One region of the Rhizobium grahamii genome, then DNA from elsewhere that is predicted to be linked to it. Evidence: predicted binding sites of a transcription regulator. Region 1 holds the regulator's gene; each other region holds the start of a gene.
What was found. The regulator LexA, encoded in region 1, represses DNA repair genes until DNA is damaged. The targets are predictions, from matches to a motif close to TGTTCNNNNTGTGTTCNG.
Positions count from the first base shown of each region.

Region 1 (4,974 bases):
GCACGGCGCCTGAGCACGACACATGCCGCATGAAGAGCGAGAATGCCTTGGGATCGGGCGCCGTCAGAACGATATCGGCAATACCGGTGACCCCGTTATCGTGCGTTTCCAATGCTTTGCGATCGGCGGGCAAGGGGTTGACCCGCTGGCAGGTAAACAGGAAGAAATCCGGCGCTCTCAGATCGGCCGCAAAAGCAAGCCGAAAGGCAGCTGTCGTTTCCGTCCCATCCGGCATTTTCATCGGACGGGAAAACTGAAGCATGTCACCGCCGCTGATCTTGTCGGCCTGAAAACGGGCGTGGTCGCGGTCAGCATCAGAGGTGCCGAGAACGACCGCGGACATGCCTTCATCGCCGCAGCGAAACCGAAATGCCCGATCGCGAGATGTGAAACTGTTCCCCTTCTTCAGCGACGTCTCGTAAATATCGGTGTCCGCGATCCCGAGTGGTTCCAGATATGTTTTGTCGGCGAAGAAAACGCAGGCGTTTTCCGTTCCAAACGGATGACGGGCATCAGCCGCCACGGTGAAGCCAAGCTTGCCGAGCCGCTCGCGGGCGAGACCTATGTTGGCCACCGGCAGGACGATGTGATCAAGAGGATGGGCTTCACTCACAGGCAGATCCTCCTTCCAAAACCAGCATCGGTGTGCGCCCGATGGCAGAACAATGCAACAAGCTTTCGATATCCCGCAAATGAAATGCAAAAACAGGACAAGTCCGACGCAAGTTTTACGAAAATTTAGGCACTTGCAGAACACATATGGAACATATAGTGTCCGTTCTGGCTTTGTTTCACGACTCTGGGGTTCGACTTCGATGCTGACACGCAAGCAACAGGAGCTTCTTCTCTTCATTCACGAGCGAATGAAAGAGTCCGGCGTCCCGCCGTCCTTCGACGAAATGAAGGATGCACTCGACCTCGCTTCGAAGTCGGGCATTCATCGCCTCATCACCGCTCTCGAGGAGCGCGGCTTCATTCGTCGACTGCCGAACAGAGCGCGCGCGCTCGAGGTTATCAAGCTGCCGGAGGCATACAGCCCCAGCATTCAGCCTCGGCGTGGCTTTTCGCCCAGCGTGATCGAAGGCAGCCTTGGGAAGCCGCAACCTGCCCCTGCGCCGAAACCCGCCCCTAGTGCCGACAACGGCAATTCCGTCTCCGTGCCCGTCATGGGACGCATTGCTGCGGGCGTTCCGATTTCGGCAATCCAGAACAACACCCATGATATTTCGGTGCCAGCCGACATGCTGGCATCCGGCGAACATTACGCGCTTGAGGTCAAAGGCGACTCGATGATCGAGGCCGGCATTTTCGACGGCGATACGGTCATCATTCGCAATGGCAGCACGGCCAACCCCGGCGACATCGTCGTGGCCCTGGTCGACGACGAGGAAGCGACGTTGAAGCGCTTCCGCCGCAAGGGGGCATCGATCGCGCTGGAAGCCGCCAATCCGGCTTACGAAACGCGCATTTTCGGCCCTGACCGCGTCAAGGTACAGGGTAAGCTTGTCGGGCTGATCCGCCGGTATCACTAGGCTGCCGCACGGCGTCCGCATAGGCTCCGGTGCGCCAATCATAGGCCCGCTGCCGCATCCAGGGACGGTCGAGGCCGGTGTATGCTGTGTTGATCACCGGTGATCCCTGGTCATCAATGCGTATTTCCAGGGCGCCGGTTCGCCGAAGGCTATCGCCGGTAAACAGAAGCGATCCGGACCTGCACTGCGCAAGCCGCACCCGAGCGGGCGTGATGACGATGTCTGCAACGTCGCATGCTGAGCCGAGATAGGCGAGATTGTCGACGACGACGACCAGATAGCCGCTCTTCAAAGTCACAGCGCACCACGCTGATTTTGCGCAGGAAAATTGCGTCGTTTCCGTCGATCGACGCATGAGATCGGTCGCCGCGCGCCGCTCTTTCGCGGTCAGGACCACACGCTCGTGATCCCGCTTTTGCGGTGGCGGCGGGACATCCGTGAGGATCAGCGGCGGCACTTGCGGCTCGATCGCCAGCGCCCGCTGCCATTGATTGAAGATGAACTCTCCGGGCTTTGGTTTGTTGGTCGCCAGCACCTCGTCGTCGACGACTGCGACCAGCGAGCCGTCATCCGATACGAGCAACTCCGGCAAAGGTGATCCCGGCAGAAACCTGAGGCAGGCGGTCGCGATGAGCATGACGGCAAAGCCGAGATATTTGAGGCGCGTGAAAAGCAGCGTCTGCAACAGGAACGCCAGAGAGGCGACGGCAAAGTACCATGCCGGAAGGCGGCCGACGTCGACGGTGCCTCCCCAGCCCGACACCGTCTTGGCGATGTCGATGACGATATCCAGACCGAAGCCCGCTATCTTCCAGGGCAGAACGTCAAGGCCGAGCGGCGTCAGCAGCATTGCCAGCATGCCCATAGGCATGACGACGAACGAGATAACCGGCATCGCCATCAGGTTCGCCGGCAGGCCATAGGCGCTCAGGCGGTGAAAATGCTCGATTGAGAAGAGTGCGGTCGAGAAGCCGCCAATCATCGACGTCAGGGCAATGCCGGCGAAGAAGCGAAACACGAAGCCGATCGGTTTGAACACGGGGTGAACGAATAGCGCCTTGCCGGGCATCGAGCCGCTTATCCAGCCGACATAACCCGAAACTAGGGCCAGCGTGGCGGCGAACGACATCTGAAAGCTTGGTCCGAGCACTGCCGACGGCGATGTCAGGATGATCAGCAGGGCAGAAAGCGCCACGTTACGGAGGCTGATCGAGGGACGGTCGAAGAGCGCCGCGACCAGCATGATCGCCATCATGATATAGGCTCGTTCGGCCGAGACCGCGAAGCCGGATATGAGATAGTAGGCCGTCAGTGCGGCCAACGCGCCGGCTGCAGCAATTTTCTTGGTCGGATAGGCCTGCGCGAAGGCCGGGAAAAGGCCGAAGACCGCTCGTAGGCCAATAAAGAAAATGCCGGCTGACAGCGCCATGTTCAGCCCGGAAATGGCGACGATATGGGCGAGCCCGGATTGACGCAAGGCCTCGGTCGTCTCGTCCGAGATCGCCCGGCGCTCGTCGGTGACAAGCGAGGCGGCAAAGGCGCCGGTATCGCCAGGCAGGATGGACCGGATGCGCTCGCCGATGCTGCTTCTCAGCCGATACAGGCCTTCGACGATCGTGTCGGGTGCCGAGCGCCGTGGCGACAGAGCATCAGGAGCGACTTCGACCGGTTCACCATAGGCAAAGCCATTTGCGCCGACGCCAGCGAAATATGCGTCGAACGCGAAATCGTTCAATCCGGGCAACGCCGGCCCGGCTGGAGGTGTGAAGCGGGCACGGACTTCTATCCAGCTACCGATCGGAATTGGCGCATCCCCGCGCGCCAGCAGAGACACACGTTCTGGCATGCGCTTCAGCGCCGGTGACGCAGTTCGCTCCACCGCGAGGATATAGCGCCACCGGCCCTTGTCATCACCCTCGCGGCGTTCGACTCGACCGGTCAGTGTGGTGGTGACGGCTGAATCGAGAATGATCGTCCCTGCCCGCCACGTCTCTATCTGCGCTGCCAACATGCCGCCGACGCAAAGGAGACCGGCAAGTGCGGCGCGCCGTGGTAGCGGTCGACCGGCGCCCGCCGCGACGAAGACCAGGGCCAGGAAAGTAATCCATGCGCCCAGCCTGAACAATGAGGCGTCGGTGTCGAACTCGAACCAGGCAACGGCGCCAGCGCCTGCCAGCACCGGCGCGCAAAGAAACAGACGTCCATGATCCAGTTCCGCGGCCAGCGCCAGCCTGCCGGCAGACCAGCGCCTGCTTGCCTGCCGGGCGATTTTTGACGGCCACCGCGATGACGTTTGCGTGAATGTGGGCGTTGCACGACGCGCGATCACGACGTGTGCCGACGCGGATACGCCTGCTGTCGCAAGCGGTGCGCCCGAGTCGACCTCGATCGTCTTCAACTCCGGCATGCATTCCTGCCCGCAACGACCCCATCCTACAACCAGAATGCAAGCTATCCGGCCCTCAGGCAACAATAATCGATTGAATTAAAGAGAGAATTTCGAACACCGAAAAGCCAAGGATTATCATTAGCTTCCGCTATGCAAGTACGGCATCTCTGCGGTGCTTAAAAGTTGATACTGCGATGCACAAAATGGCATCACGGTAACTTGGCATTAGGGCCGCGATCATATAGCTATCGTCGACGACGCTTAACCCTATGGCGCTTTTATGGCGCCACCCGCCAGTTTGGAGGATCAGAATGACGGAACAAAGCGCAACACTGAAAATCGGTGACAAATCAGTCGATCTCGCCGTCAAGAGCGGCACGATCGGCCCTGATGTCATCGATATCGGCGCCCTGTACAAGAACACGGCTTCCTTCACGTACGATCCTGGTTTCACCTCGACCGCATCCTGTGAATCGAAAATTACCTACATCGACGGCGACGAAGGCGTTCTTCTGCACCGCGGTTATCCGATCGAGCAGCTCGCCGAGCACGGCGACTTCCTCGAAGTCTGCTACCTGCTTCTCTACGGCGAACTGCCGACTGCAGCACAGAAGAAGGACTTCGACTATCGTGTAACGCACCATACGATGGTGCACGAGCAGATGAGCCGCTTCTTCACCGGCTTCCGCCGCGACGCACACCCGATGGCCGTTATGTGCGGCTGCGTCGGCGCCCTGTCGGCCTTCTATCATGACTCGACCGACATCACCGATCCGCACCAGCGCATGGTCGCTTCGCTGCGCATGATTGCCAAGATGCCGACGATCGCGGCGATGGCCTACAAGTACCATATCGGTCAGCCCTTCGTTTACCCGAAGAACGATCTCGACTACGCGTCGAACTTCCTGCGCATGTGCTTTGCCGTTCCTTGCGAGGAATATGTGGTCAATCCGGTGCTTGCCCGCGCCATGGACCGCATCTTCATCCTGCACGCCGATCACGAGCAGAACGCATCGACCTCGACCGTTCGTCTCGCCGGCTCCTCGGGTGCGA
Region 1 covers NZ_CP043498.1:1,201,727-1,206,700, reverse strand. Annotated here, with positions in the region: gene FZ934_RS06015 (VOC family protein) at 1-613, opposite strand, end outside; gene lexA (transcriptional repressor LexA) at 816-1,532, shown strand; gene FZ934_RS06005 (ComEC/Rec2 family competence protein) at 1,486-3,939, opposite strand; gene gltA (citrate synthase) at 4,233-4,974, shown strand, end outside.

Region 2 (4,974 bases), 1.8 Mb from region 1:
CAGCGAAAAGACCCTTGCCAAGACCCGTGCGCTTGATCGTCTTCAGGTAGTCCTTCGGAATGATCATGTCGGTATCGATGTTGACAACCGGCAGAGGGGCAGCGACGCCCGTCAGCTTTACGAATTTGTCCATGGCCTGGCTCCAATATCAGCAGACGTAGTTTTGTTGATCAGCGTTTAGTCCAGATTGCCGCCGAAATGAAGGAAAATTTATATCGTGGAACCGGCTGCGCGCGGATTCGACGCGCAGCCGGTCATGACCGTCGTGAGATCAGCTTGCCTTCGCTGGCGCATTCATCGCCCAGAGCACGCCGAACGGATCACGCAGCTGGCCATACCGGTCGCCCCAGAACATCAACTGAACGGGCATGACCACCTCTACGCCGGCCTGTACCGCGCGCTCCCACCAGAAATCGATATCGTCGATGACAAGCTGGAGGCTGAAGCCTTGGTGCTTCTGGAACGGATGGCCATGCTCGGGATAGGCATCCGAAAGCATCACCGAGCTTCCGTTGATGTAGAGATGGACATGCATCGTCCGGCCATTTTCATCCGGAGGGACGACAAATGCTTGCTCGGCGCCGAAGGCACGCTTGTAGAATTCCGCGGCCTTCAACGCACCATCAACCGTAATATACGGAAGCAAGCCATTCTTGACCGGCGGCATCTGCATCGTGCCGGTTTCCGTTGCGGTATCCATACTGTCCTCCATCGTTTGATTTGGCTCGGGCGAGAAGCCCAGACCTCTCAAGGACGCGGGAAGATCAGTCGAGCCGACAGTGATCTCGAAATTTTCTGGAGTCGACGCGAACGTCAGAGGTCGATGATCGTACCGCGACCGTCATTCCAGATGCGCATGTTCTCACCGGAATGTGACCTTGCCTTCGCTGTGGCGCGGACCGGAGCCGGTTTCATCTTCAGCGAAAGCGCGCGGCCAACCATGAGTACCGTCAGAATACCCCCGACTGCGAGCGTCACGGAAAAGGTGACAAACGCCAGTGCAACGAAGGCGGTGATGCCAGCGAGCAGGAGGAAGACGGAACGAATGCTTTGCATGGTTTTAGACCTTTCTTCGGAAAGGAATGTGGTTCTTCATTTCTCTCTCTGCAAGATGAGCATGGCTTTTTGTTGTCTTGCCACTCATCACAAAGCTTGGCACAGATTTGTGATGACCCGTAAGCCTCCGACTCGTTCCTTGAATCTCCGCCGGTCCGTCCTGAGCGTTCCGGCCATCAATGCACGCGCACTGGAAAAGACCCATGCGCTCGATTGCGATGCCGTGATCTTCGATATCGAGGACTCGGTGGCGCCGGAGCGAAAGGCGGAAGCCCGCGACAATCTGAAGGCCTTTTTTTCAGGCTCTACTCTTCTGAACAAAGAGCGGATCATCCGCATCAATGCGCTTGATTCCACATTCGGCATTGCGGACATGGAATTGGTGCTGGCACTGGAGCCAGATGCCGTACTCCTGCCGAAAGTAAACGAACCTCAGGATGTGATGGCCGTCAGCGACCGGCTCGCTGACGCCGATGCGCCAGAGAATCTCCGCATCTGGGCGATGATCGAAACGCCACGCGGCATTCTGAACGCGGCAGCAATTGCCGAGGCCGGGCGTACACCGGGCTCGAGACTGGATTGTTTCGTCGTCGGCCTCAACGATCTGCGCAAGGAAACAGGCGTCCTGCCGCAGCCCGGCCGCACCTATCTCGTGCCCTGGCTTATGCAGGTGGTTCTCGCCGTGCGTGCCTATGGCCTCGACGCGATCGACAGCGTCTTCAACGATTTCAGGGATGCCGATGCCTTCGATGCCGAATGCGCACATGCCCGCGCCATGGGCTTCGACGGCAAGATGCTGATCCACCCGGCGCAGATCGAAGCCGCCAACCGACATTTCGGCCCCGATGAGGCTGCCATTGCCGAAGCAGAGTCGATCATCGCCGCCTTTGCCGACCCCACTACCGATGGCCTGAATGTCATCAATGCCAATGGCCGGATGATCGAGCGCCTGCATCTTGTCCAGGCGGAAAGTCTGGTTCATAAAGCCCGCCTGATTGCAGAACGCCAAACGGCGAAGTGAAAGACGACTTTAGATGAAGCTTTATCGCCTTCTGACCGGCCAGGATGATGCCGCTTTCTGCCACCGCGTGACCGCCGCCCTCAACAAGGGCTGGTCGTTGAACGGCTCGCCGTCGCTGACCTTTAACACCCAGACCGGCCAAGTGATGTGCGCTCAGGCGATCGTCAAGGAAGTCGAAGGCAAGGAATACCACCCGGACATGAAGCTGTCCGAACAGTAAGTGAAAGCTTATCGTTCGGCTGCCTCTTCGGCGCTCGCCTCGATCCGTTCCATGTCGTCGTCGCTGAGACCGAAATGGTGGCCGATCTCATGGATAAGGACGTGAGTGATGATATCGCCCAGTGTCTCGTCGTTCTCGGCCCAGTAGTCGAGGATCGGGCGCCGATAGAGGCGGATACGGTTCGGCAGTTCGCCGGTCTCCATCGTGAAACGCTCGGAGATGCCCCGGCCTTCAAAGAGGCCAAGAAGATCGAACGGCGTTTCCAGCGCCATGTCCTCGAATATCTCGTCGTCTGGGAAATCCTCGATCTCGATCGTCAGATTGGTGGTCAACGAGCGGAATTCTTCCGGCAGGTGGCTATACGCCTCCATTGCCAACGACTCGAAGGTACTGATCGTCGGCGCGTGGCGATCCCGCCAATCCTCGCTCTGGTCTATGCGGGCCATTAATATTCCTTCCTTTGCGGCCCATATAGAACCTTTGCGTACGATTTTCGAGAGCGGAATCAAAGGCAGGAATAAATTCACATCAAATGGCTGTTGACTCTTCAGTCCGCCTCTGGAATCCATAAGAACACAACAGGAACATACGAGACTTGGAGAACGTCATGGCACAGTCGGCCGTGACGCGCGAGCGGCTTTTTGCGCTCCGCGAAACCATTGCAAAGCTTGAAGGAAAGCCCGCGCCGGCCTTGGCTGCCGCGCAAGGCGAAGCCCTGGCCGAAAAGGATCTCTCCGCCAAGAGCGACAGTGGCCTGCGTCTTCCTCTTGGAATCCCCGTGCTCGACGAGGCAATAGATGGCGGCCTGCCGCTCGACGGGATCACCGAGGTTCGTTCCGACCTTTTGCGCGAAGCCGGCGCCGGTAGCGGCTTTGTGTTGGCGCTTGCCGCCATGCTGCAGCGTCAAGCGGGAGAGAGCCACAGTGCTCCGCTACCGATCCTCTGGATCGCGGACATGGTTTCCACGATGGAAGCAGGCATCCCCTACGCCGTGGGTCTGCGCGATTTCGGTCTGAAACCGGAGCGGTTCTTCTATGCCAGTCCACGCAAGCTTGAAGATGCCCTCTGGCTTGCTGAGGCCGCAGTCGAAAGCGGCATCTTTCCTGCGACAATTCTGGAGGTTCGCGGCAATCCGAAACCCTTCGGTCTGACGGAAAGCCGTCGTTTGAGCTTGCGGGCGAAAGCATCGAAACGCCCGCTTTTCTTGTTGCGGCAGGCTGGAGAGGAAGAGGCCAGCAGCGCTTGCTTCCGCTTCCTTGTGGCACCCGCGCCGGCACAGGCGCGCGCCTTGCCGGATGGCACGATGCTGGGCGGTAGCATCGGCAATCCGGTTTTTCATCTCACCCTGGAGAAGAGCCGCAACCCGGCTCCCCTCTCCTTTCTACTGGAGTGGAACCCTCATGACCGCCGTTTTTTCGCCGTCTCACAATCAGTCGACCCTCGCCTTCCAGACGAACGCGCAGCGCATTCTGGCACTCCACTTTCCGCATCTTCCAACCGACCGAATATCAAGAAAGAAATGGGGGCTCTCCTGGCGTTCGCGCGGACGTCCTGAAGCCGCACCGATCGTCTGCTCCAGCCGTCTCAACAATACCATGCGGCTGACAGCGCTCGACGAGGCAGCCGAAACCCTCAATCTCCGAAAGCACATGGGCGTCGCCGAAGCCCGCGCCATCTACCCCACGCTCGATGTGATCGAAGACGACCCAGCCGCCAACCGGCGCTTCCTGGAAGCGATCGCCGACTGGTGCGATCGCTATACTCCGCTTGTCGCTCTCGACGGCGTCGATGGCCTTTTCCTCGATATTACCGGCTGCACCCATCTGTTCGGCGGCGAGGCCTCCCTTCTCAAGGATATTCTCGCCAGGCTCTTCCAGATGGGAATTGACGCGCGCGGCGCCATTTCTTCCTCGCCGGGATTGTCCTGGGCCATCAGCCGCTTCGGCCAGGGCGGCATCATTGACCATGAAGAGGCCGAACAGGCGCTGGCTCCCCTGCCCGTCGCGGCCTTGCGCCTCGAGGAAGAAACGATAGGTGGCCTGAACAAGATGGGCCTCAAATATGTCGGCGATTTACTGACCGCGCCGCGCGCCCCGCTCACCCGCCGATTTGGAGGAACGGTGCTCTTGAGGCTCGATCAGGCGCTTGGAACCGATGAGGAGCCGGTTTCCCCGCGCCTGCCCGTCGCGAGCCTCTCGGTTGAACGTCGCCTGATTGAACCGATCGGAGCCGAGGACGACATCCTCGTGCTCACCAATCAGATTGCCGTCTCCCTGAAGCCCTCGCTGGAAGCGCGTGGCGTCGGCGGTCGAATCTTCGAACTGGTGCTGTTCCGTGTCGACGGCAAGGTGTTTCGCATTTCCGCCGGGACCGCACAGCCCTTGCGGGAGCCGAAGCGCATCGCCGCTCTCTTTGCCGAACGCCTGCAGGCAATTCACGACGATTTCGATGCTGGTTACGGATTCGAGATCCTTCGTCTCAACGTGCTCCTGCACGAGGACTTCGTGACCTCACAGGGTGATTTCGAACACCACCAACAAAAGGACGCGTCTCTTGCCACCTTCGTGGATCGGGTTTCAGCCCGCCTTGGAGAAGACTGCCTGCAAACATTCCAATTGCGAGAGAGCCACGTACCGGAAAGAGCCGTCATTGCCGTGCCTGCAATCGATCATCTGTC
Region 2 covers NZ_CP043498.1:3,288,028-3,293,001, forward strand. Annotated here, with positions in the region: gene leuD (3-isopropylmalate dehydratase small subunit) at 1-133, opposite strand, end outside; gene FZ934_RS15850 (VOC family protein) at 272-700, opposite strand; gene FZ934_RS15855 (hypothetical protein) at 814-1,056, opposite strand; gene FZ934_RS15860 (HpcH/HpaI aldolase/citrate lyase family protein) at 1,169-2,077, shown strand; gene FZ934_RS15865 (DUF1737 domain-containing protein) at 2,091-2,297, shown strand; gene FZ934_RS15870 (metallopeptidase family protein) at 2,306-2,743, opposite strand; gene FZ934_RS28180 (ImuA family protein) at 2,905-3,852, shown strand; gene FZ934_RS15875 (Y-family DNA polymerase) at 3,863-4,974, shown strand, end outside.
Region 2: the regulator LexA is predicted to act here: its motif matches at 2,867-2,884, upstream of FZ934_RS28180 (ImuA family protein).

Region 3 (4,974 bases), 1.4 Mb from region 1:
CGGCCGGACCTTCGCCGATGATCAGGTCGAGCTGAAAATCTTCCATTGCGGGGTAGAGGATTTCCTCGACCGCCGGATTGAGACGATGGATTTCGTCGATGAATAGGACGTCGCGCTCCTCGAGGTTTGTCAGCAGCGCGGCGAGATCGCCCGCCTTGGCAATGACCGGGCCTGATGTCGAGCGAAAATTGACACCAAGCTCCTTGGCCATGATTTGCGCAAGCGTCGTCTTGCCGAGACCCGGAGGGCCGACGAAGAGAACGTGATCGAGCGCCTCGCCACGGTTCTTGGCGGCCTCGATGAAGATCTTCAGGTTGGCGCGTGCTTCTGCCTGGCCGGTGAACTCGTCGAGCGACTGAGGACGCAGGGTCGCATCAAAGTCTTCTCCCCGCTTTTCCGAGGATATCAAGCGCGCGGGGTCACTCATGCTGGCACGTTCCGATCATTAAGCATTACCGACCAATACACCAAGCGGTCCGACTTGGCACCATTGCAAGGCGACCGGGTCAACGCGCCAGTTCCTTCAGTCCGAGGCGGATGAGCTTGGCGCTGTCGGCGCCTTCGCCGGCGGTCTTCATGGCAGCGGCCACGGCGTTTGCTGCCTGGTCACGCGAGTAGCCGAGGTTCGTCAGTGCCGAAACAGCATCGGCGACGGGGGCTGCGGCGACACCTTCGCCAAGCTCCTGCTTGAGAGCGATGTTGGCCGTCGCCTCGCCGGCAAAGGCCGGTGCCTTGTTTTTGAGCTCGGTCACGATACGGACGGCGACCTTGGGACCGACACCCTGCGCACGCGATACGGCGGTGCGATCCTGGAGGGCGATGGCGTTCGCAAGCTCGCTCGGGGTAAGCGTTGAAAGAACGGCAAGCGCGACCTTGGCGCCGACGCCTTGGACGCTCTGCAGCAGGTTGAACCATTCCCGTTCGAGCGCGCTCATGAAGCCGAAGAGCTTCAGCTGGTCTTCGCGCACATAGGTTTCGATGAAAAGGACGCAGGCCTCGCCGACCGAACCGAGCCGGGACAATGTGCGGCTGGAGCAGTACGCGACGTAACAAACGCCATGGACATCGACCAGCACATAGTCGTCGCCGAGTTCTTCAATGGTGCCTTTGAGCTTGCCGATCATCAACGGGCTCCGTCAGTGTGTTCTAAAGCGTGGGATGAAACGAACGATAGCACTCATCATCCAGCCAGCGCGGCCTGCCGCATGCGGTTGCTGCCGCGGTTGTGGGCGTGGCAGATCGCGATCGCCAGCGCGTCGGCGGCGTCGTCGCCCTTGAATTCGACCTTCGGCATCAGGATCTTCAGCATCATGTGGATCTGACGCTTCTCGCCGTGGCCAACGCCGATCACCGCCTTCTTCACGGCGTTCGGCGCATATTCGGAGACCTGCAGGCCGGCGCGCGCCGGCACCAGCATGGCGATGCCGCGTGCCTGTCCGAGCTTCAGCGTCGCGACGGCGTCCTTGTTGACGAAGGTCTGTTCGACCGCGGCTTCATGCGGCTGGTGCACATGGACGACCTCGGCAAGCCCGTCATGCAGCTGGCAAAGGCGGGAAGCGAGATCCATATCGCCATCCGACGTTACCGTCCCAGAGGCGACAAAACGCAGGGAATTGCCGAGCGTGTCTATTATCCCCCAGCCGGTGCGCCGTAGTCCGGGGTCGATGCCAATGATCCGAATCGTATTTTGCATGCGTCACCTTATTGCAACGGCAAAATAACTGCCATCAATATGTGAACAAAACAAAAACATTCATTGTTTTTCAAACTTGCCGTTTACGTCAATTTAAGCTCCGTGCGTAAGTTTTGACCGATAAAATGTCAGAGGAGCCGGCTTTTCCGGAAGATAAGGCTCCCAAGTTCGGCTTACAGGTCTGCCTGCGAGGACATAGCGCCCGACAGGCATGCGCCGTTCCAGAAGGGTTCGTTGTTCATGGCTCAGAGATTTCAATCCCTGTCCTTCAAGGTTATTGCCACATTCATTCTACTGACGGCTTTGTCGATCGCCGTCATCAATGGTCTTGCCTACTTTGCCAGCAGCCGGATTTCCGGCGAGCAGGCCTTGAAGGCCAAGGAAAGCGTTCTCATTTTCCGCGGCGACATGCTGCGCGAACAGTTGGGGCAGCTTGAGAACCAAGCCAATTCGATCGCGCGCATCGAAGCGCTGCAGATGTCGATCACCAGCCTCAAGAGCGGCTGGAAGACCATCGAGAAGAGCTCGGGCGATCCGCGCGCCGAGCTCAAGAAGGTCTTCATCACCAACAATCCGAACCCTGCCGACCAGCGCGAGAAGCTGCTGAAGCCGGATGGCCCGAGCGGGTTCTACTATTCGAACCACGAGAAGACCCAGGGTGAAGTCGCCAGAGACCTGGAGAACACTCCGTTCGGCGACCTCTTGATTGCCGACCTCGAGGGCAATGTTCTCTATTCCTACAAGAAGAACGATGACTTCGCGGAGAACCTGACGTCCGAACGGTGGAAGGCGAGCGGCGCGGGCATTGCATTTGCCAAGGCGATGGCCAACACGGCAAAGGCCACCGACGACTTCGCCCCCGCGGGCTTTTCGGGTCTCCATATCGATGCTGCCAGCGGTACGCCGGAAATCTTCTTCGCGGTTCCGATCGTGAAGCTCGGCGCCGCGAAGGGCGTCATGCTCTTCAAGGTTCATGACGACGTCTTCACCAGCATTCTGACCAAGGGCATTGTTGCCGGCAGCTCGGCGCAGGCCGCGATCGTCTCGCAGGACGGCAGCGCCGTGACCGTCAACGCCGACGGCAAGCTTGCCACCCTCGACACGACGCCGTTCAGCTTCGTTAAGGATGCGCTCGCAAGTTCCGCCATGACCGTCGATGATTTCGATCGGGCCGATGGCGCTGCGCGTGCCTACGTGCGCTCTGTCGACTATCACGATTCTCGGTTCCTCGTGGTCGAGAGCGTCAGGCTCAGCGAGATCAATGCGGGCTCGATCGAGATCGCGACCTTGCTCAGCATGATCGCCGTCGGGGTTCTGCTGGTGATGGCAGTCGCGACCGGTATCATTACGAAGATGCTGTTCTCCCCGCTGGTACGACTGGCAGGCATCACCAGCGCCGTCGCCGACGGCAAGCTCGACGTCGAGATCGAAAGCCAGAACCGCGGCGACGAGATCGGCACGATGGCAAAGGCGCTGGCGCGCTTCAGGCAATCGCTGATCGAAAGCCGCGAACTGGAAGCAGCGAGCACGGAAACCCGGGCGCGTGCCGAGCGCGACCGGCAGCAGCATATGGCGGAGCGCGAAGCCGAGGCAAAGACGCTGCAGGATGTCGTCGAGGCAATCGACGACGGTCTTCACCATCTCGCCAACGGCGATCTCGCCTACCAGATCGACCGTCGCTTCCCAAGCGAACTCGAAGGCCTGCGGGTCAATTTCAATCAGGCGCTGGCGGCGCTCAGCCAGACCATGACGGCGATCGGCGGCAACTCCATGGCAGTTCGCTCCGGCTCGGAAGAAATGCGCACCAGCGCCGACGAGCTCGCCGGGCGGACCGAACGACAGGCAGCCTCGATCACCGAGACGGCCAACGCCATCGACGCGATTACCCAGTCCGTCCGCGTCCAGATCGAGCGTGCCGAGCAGGCCGAGCGCATCGCGCGCGACGCCAAACGCGAGACGAGCGGCTCCGGCCAGATCATGCGCGACACGATCGCCGCGATGGAAGCCATCCAGGCGTCGTCGCGCCAGATCAACTCGATCATTTCCGTGATCGACTCGATTGCCTTCCAGACCAACCTGCTGGCCCTCAATGCCGGCGTGGAAGCGGCGCGCGCCGGGGAGGCCGGCAAGGGCTTCGCCGTCGTCGCAATGGAAGTCAGAGAGCTTGCGCAACGCTCGTCGAGCGCGGCGAAGGAGATCTCCAACCTGCTGCAGAAATCGACGCAGGAGGTCGAGGCCGGCGTTTCGCTGGTCGAGCGGGCCGGTGATGCCTTGACGGGGATCGGCAGCCATGTCGAGGCCATCAACGGCCAGATCAGCGAGATCATGGATTCGACGCGCGAGGAGGCGGATACACTTCGCCAGATCAATGCGGCGGTGGCCGAGCTCGACAGCATGACGCAGCAGAACGCCGCAATGGTCGAGGAAACAACGGCTGCCATCCATCGCTTGGCGACAGAGGCGGTCGAGATGGATCGGCAGCTTGCCAACTTCACGCTTGTCCACGGCAGCCACCAGCACAGTGCCGAAGTGCATGTGTTGCGCCGGCACGGCTAGGCCTTGGAGAAGACCTGAGAAGAAGGGCCGGCGACGGCCCTTTTTCATGTCGCGGGTTTGGAAAGCAGGCGACCGCCACCTACATAGACCTGTCTTTGAAACTACAGGTGGGCTTTTGCCATGGTTCCGTTTTCGATCCTCGATCTCTCTCCCGTTCCGGATGGCAGCACGGTTCGCCAGTCTCTCGAGAGTTCCGCGCGAATGGCGCAGAAAGCGGAAGAGTTCGGATACAAGCGCTTCTGGCTGGCCGAGCATCACGGAATGCCGGGGATCGCCAGCGCCGCAACCGCTGTCGTCATCGGGTATGTCGGGGCTGCGACCAAGCGAATCCGCATCGGCTCGGGCGGTATCATGCTGCCGAACCATTCGCCGCTTGTCATTGCCGAGCAGTTCGGCACCCTCGAAGCGTTGTTCCCGGGGCGTGTCGACCTCGGCCTCGGCAGGGCGCCCGGCACGGACATGCGCACGGCGCAGGCGCTGAGGCGCAATCTCGATGCCGGAGCGCAAAGCTTCCCGAATGACGTCGTGGAACTGCAGCAATTGCTCGGTGCGCCGATCGAAAACCAGGCCATTCTCGCCGTCCCCGGCATGAACACGAACGTACCGATCTGGCTTCTCGGGTCCAGCCTCTACAGTGCGCAGCTCGCCGCGATGCTGGGGTTGCCCTATGCGTTCGCATCGCATTTCGCGCCGGACTCGCTGCTCGACGCGCTCGATATCTACCG
Region 3 covers NZ_CP043498.1:2,651,375-2,656,348, reverse strand. Annotated here, with positions in the region: gene ruvB (Holliday junction branch migration DNA helicase RuvB) at 1-427, opposite strand, end outside; gene ruvA (Holliday junction branch migration protein RuvA) at 507-1,124, opposite strand; gene ruvC (crossover junction endodeoxyribonuclease RuvC) at 1,181-1,693, opposite strand; gene FZ934_RS12840 (methyl-accepting chemotaxis protein) at 1,934-4,249, shown strand; gene FZ934_RS12835 (LLM class flavin-dependent oxidoreductase) at 4,370-4,974, shown strand, end outside.
Region 3: the regulator LexA is predicted to act here: its motif matches at 1,735-1,752, upstream of ruvC (crossover junction endodeoxyribonuclease RuvC).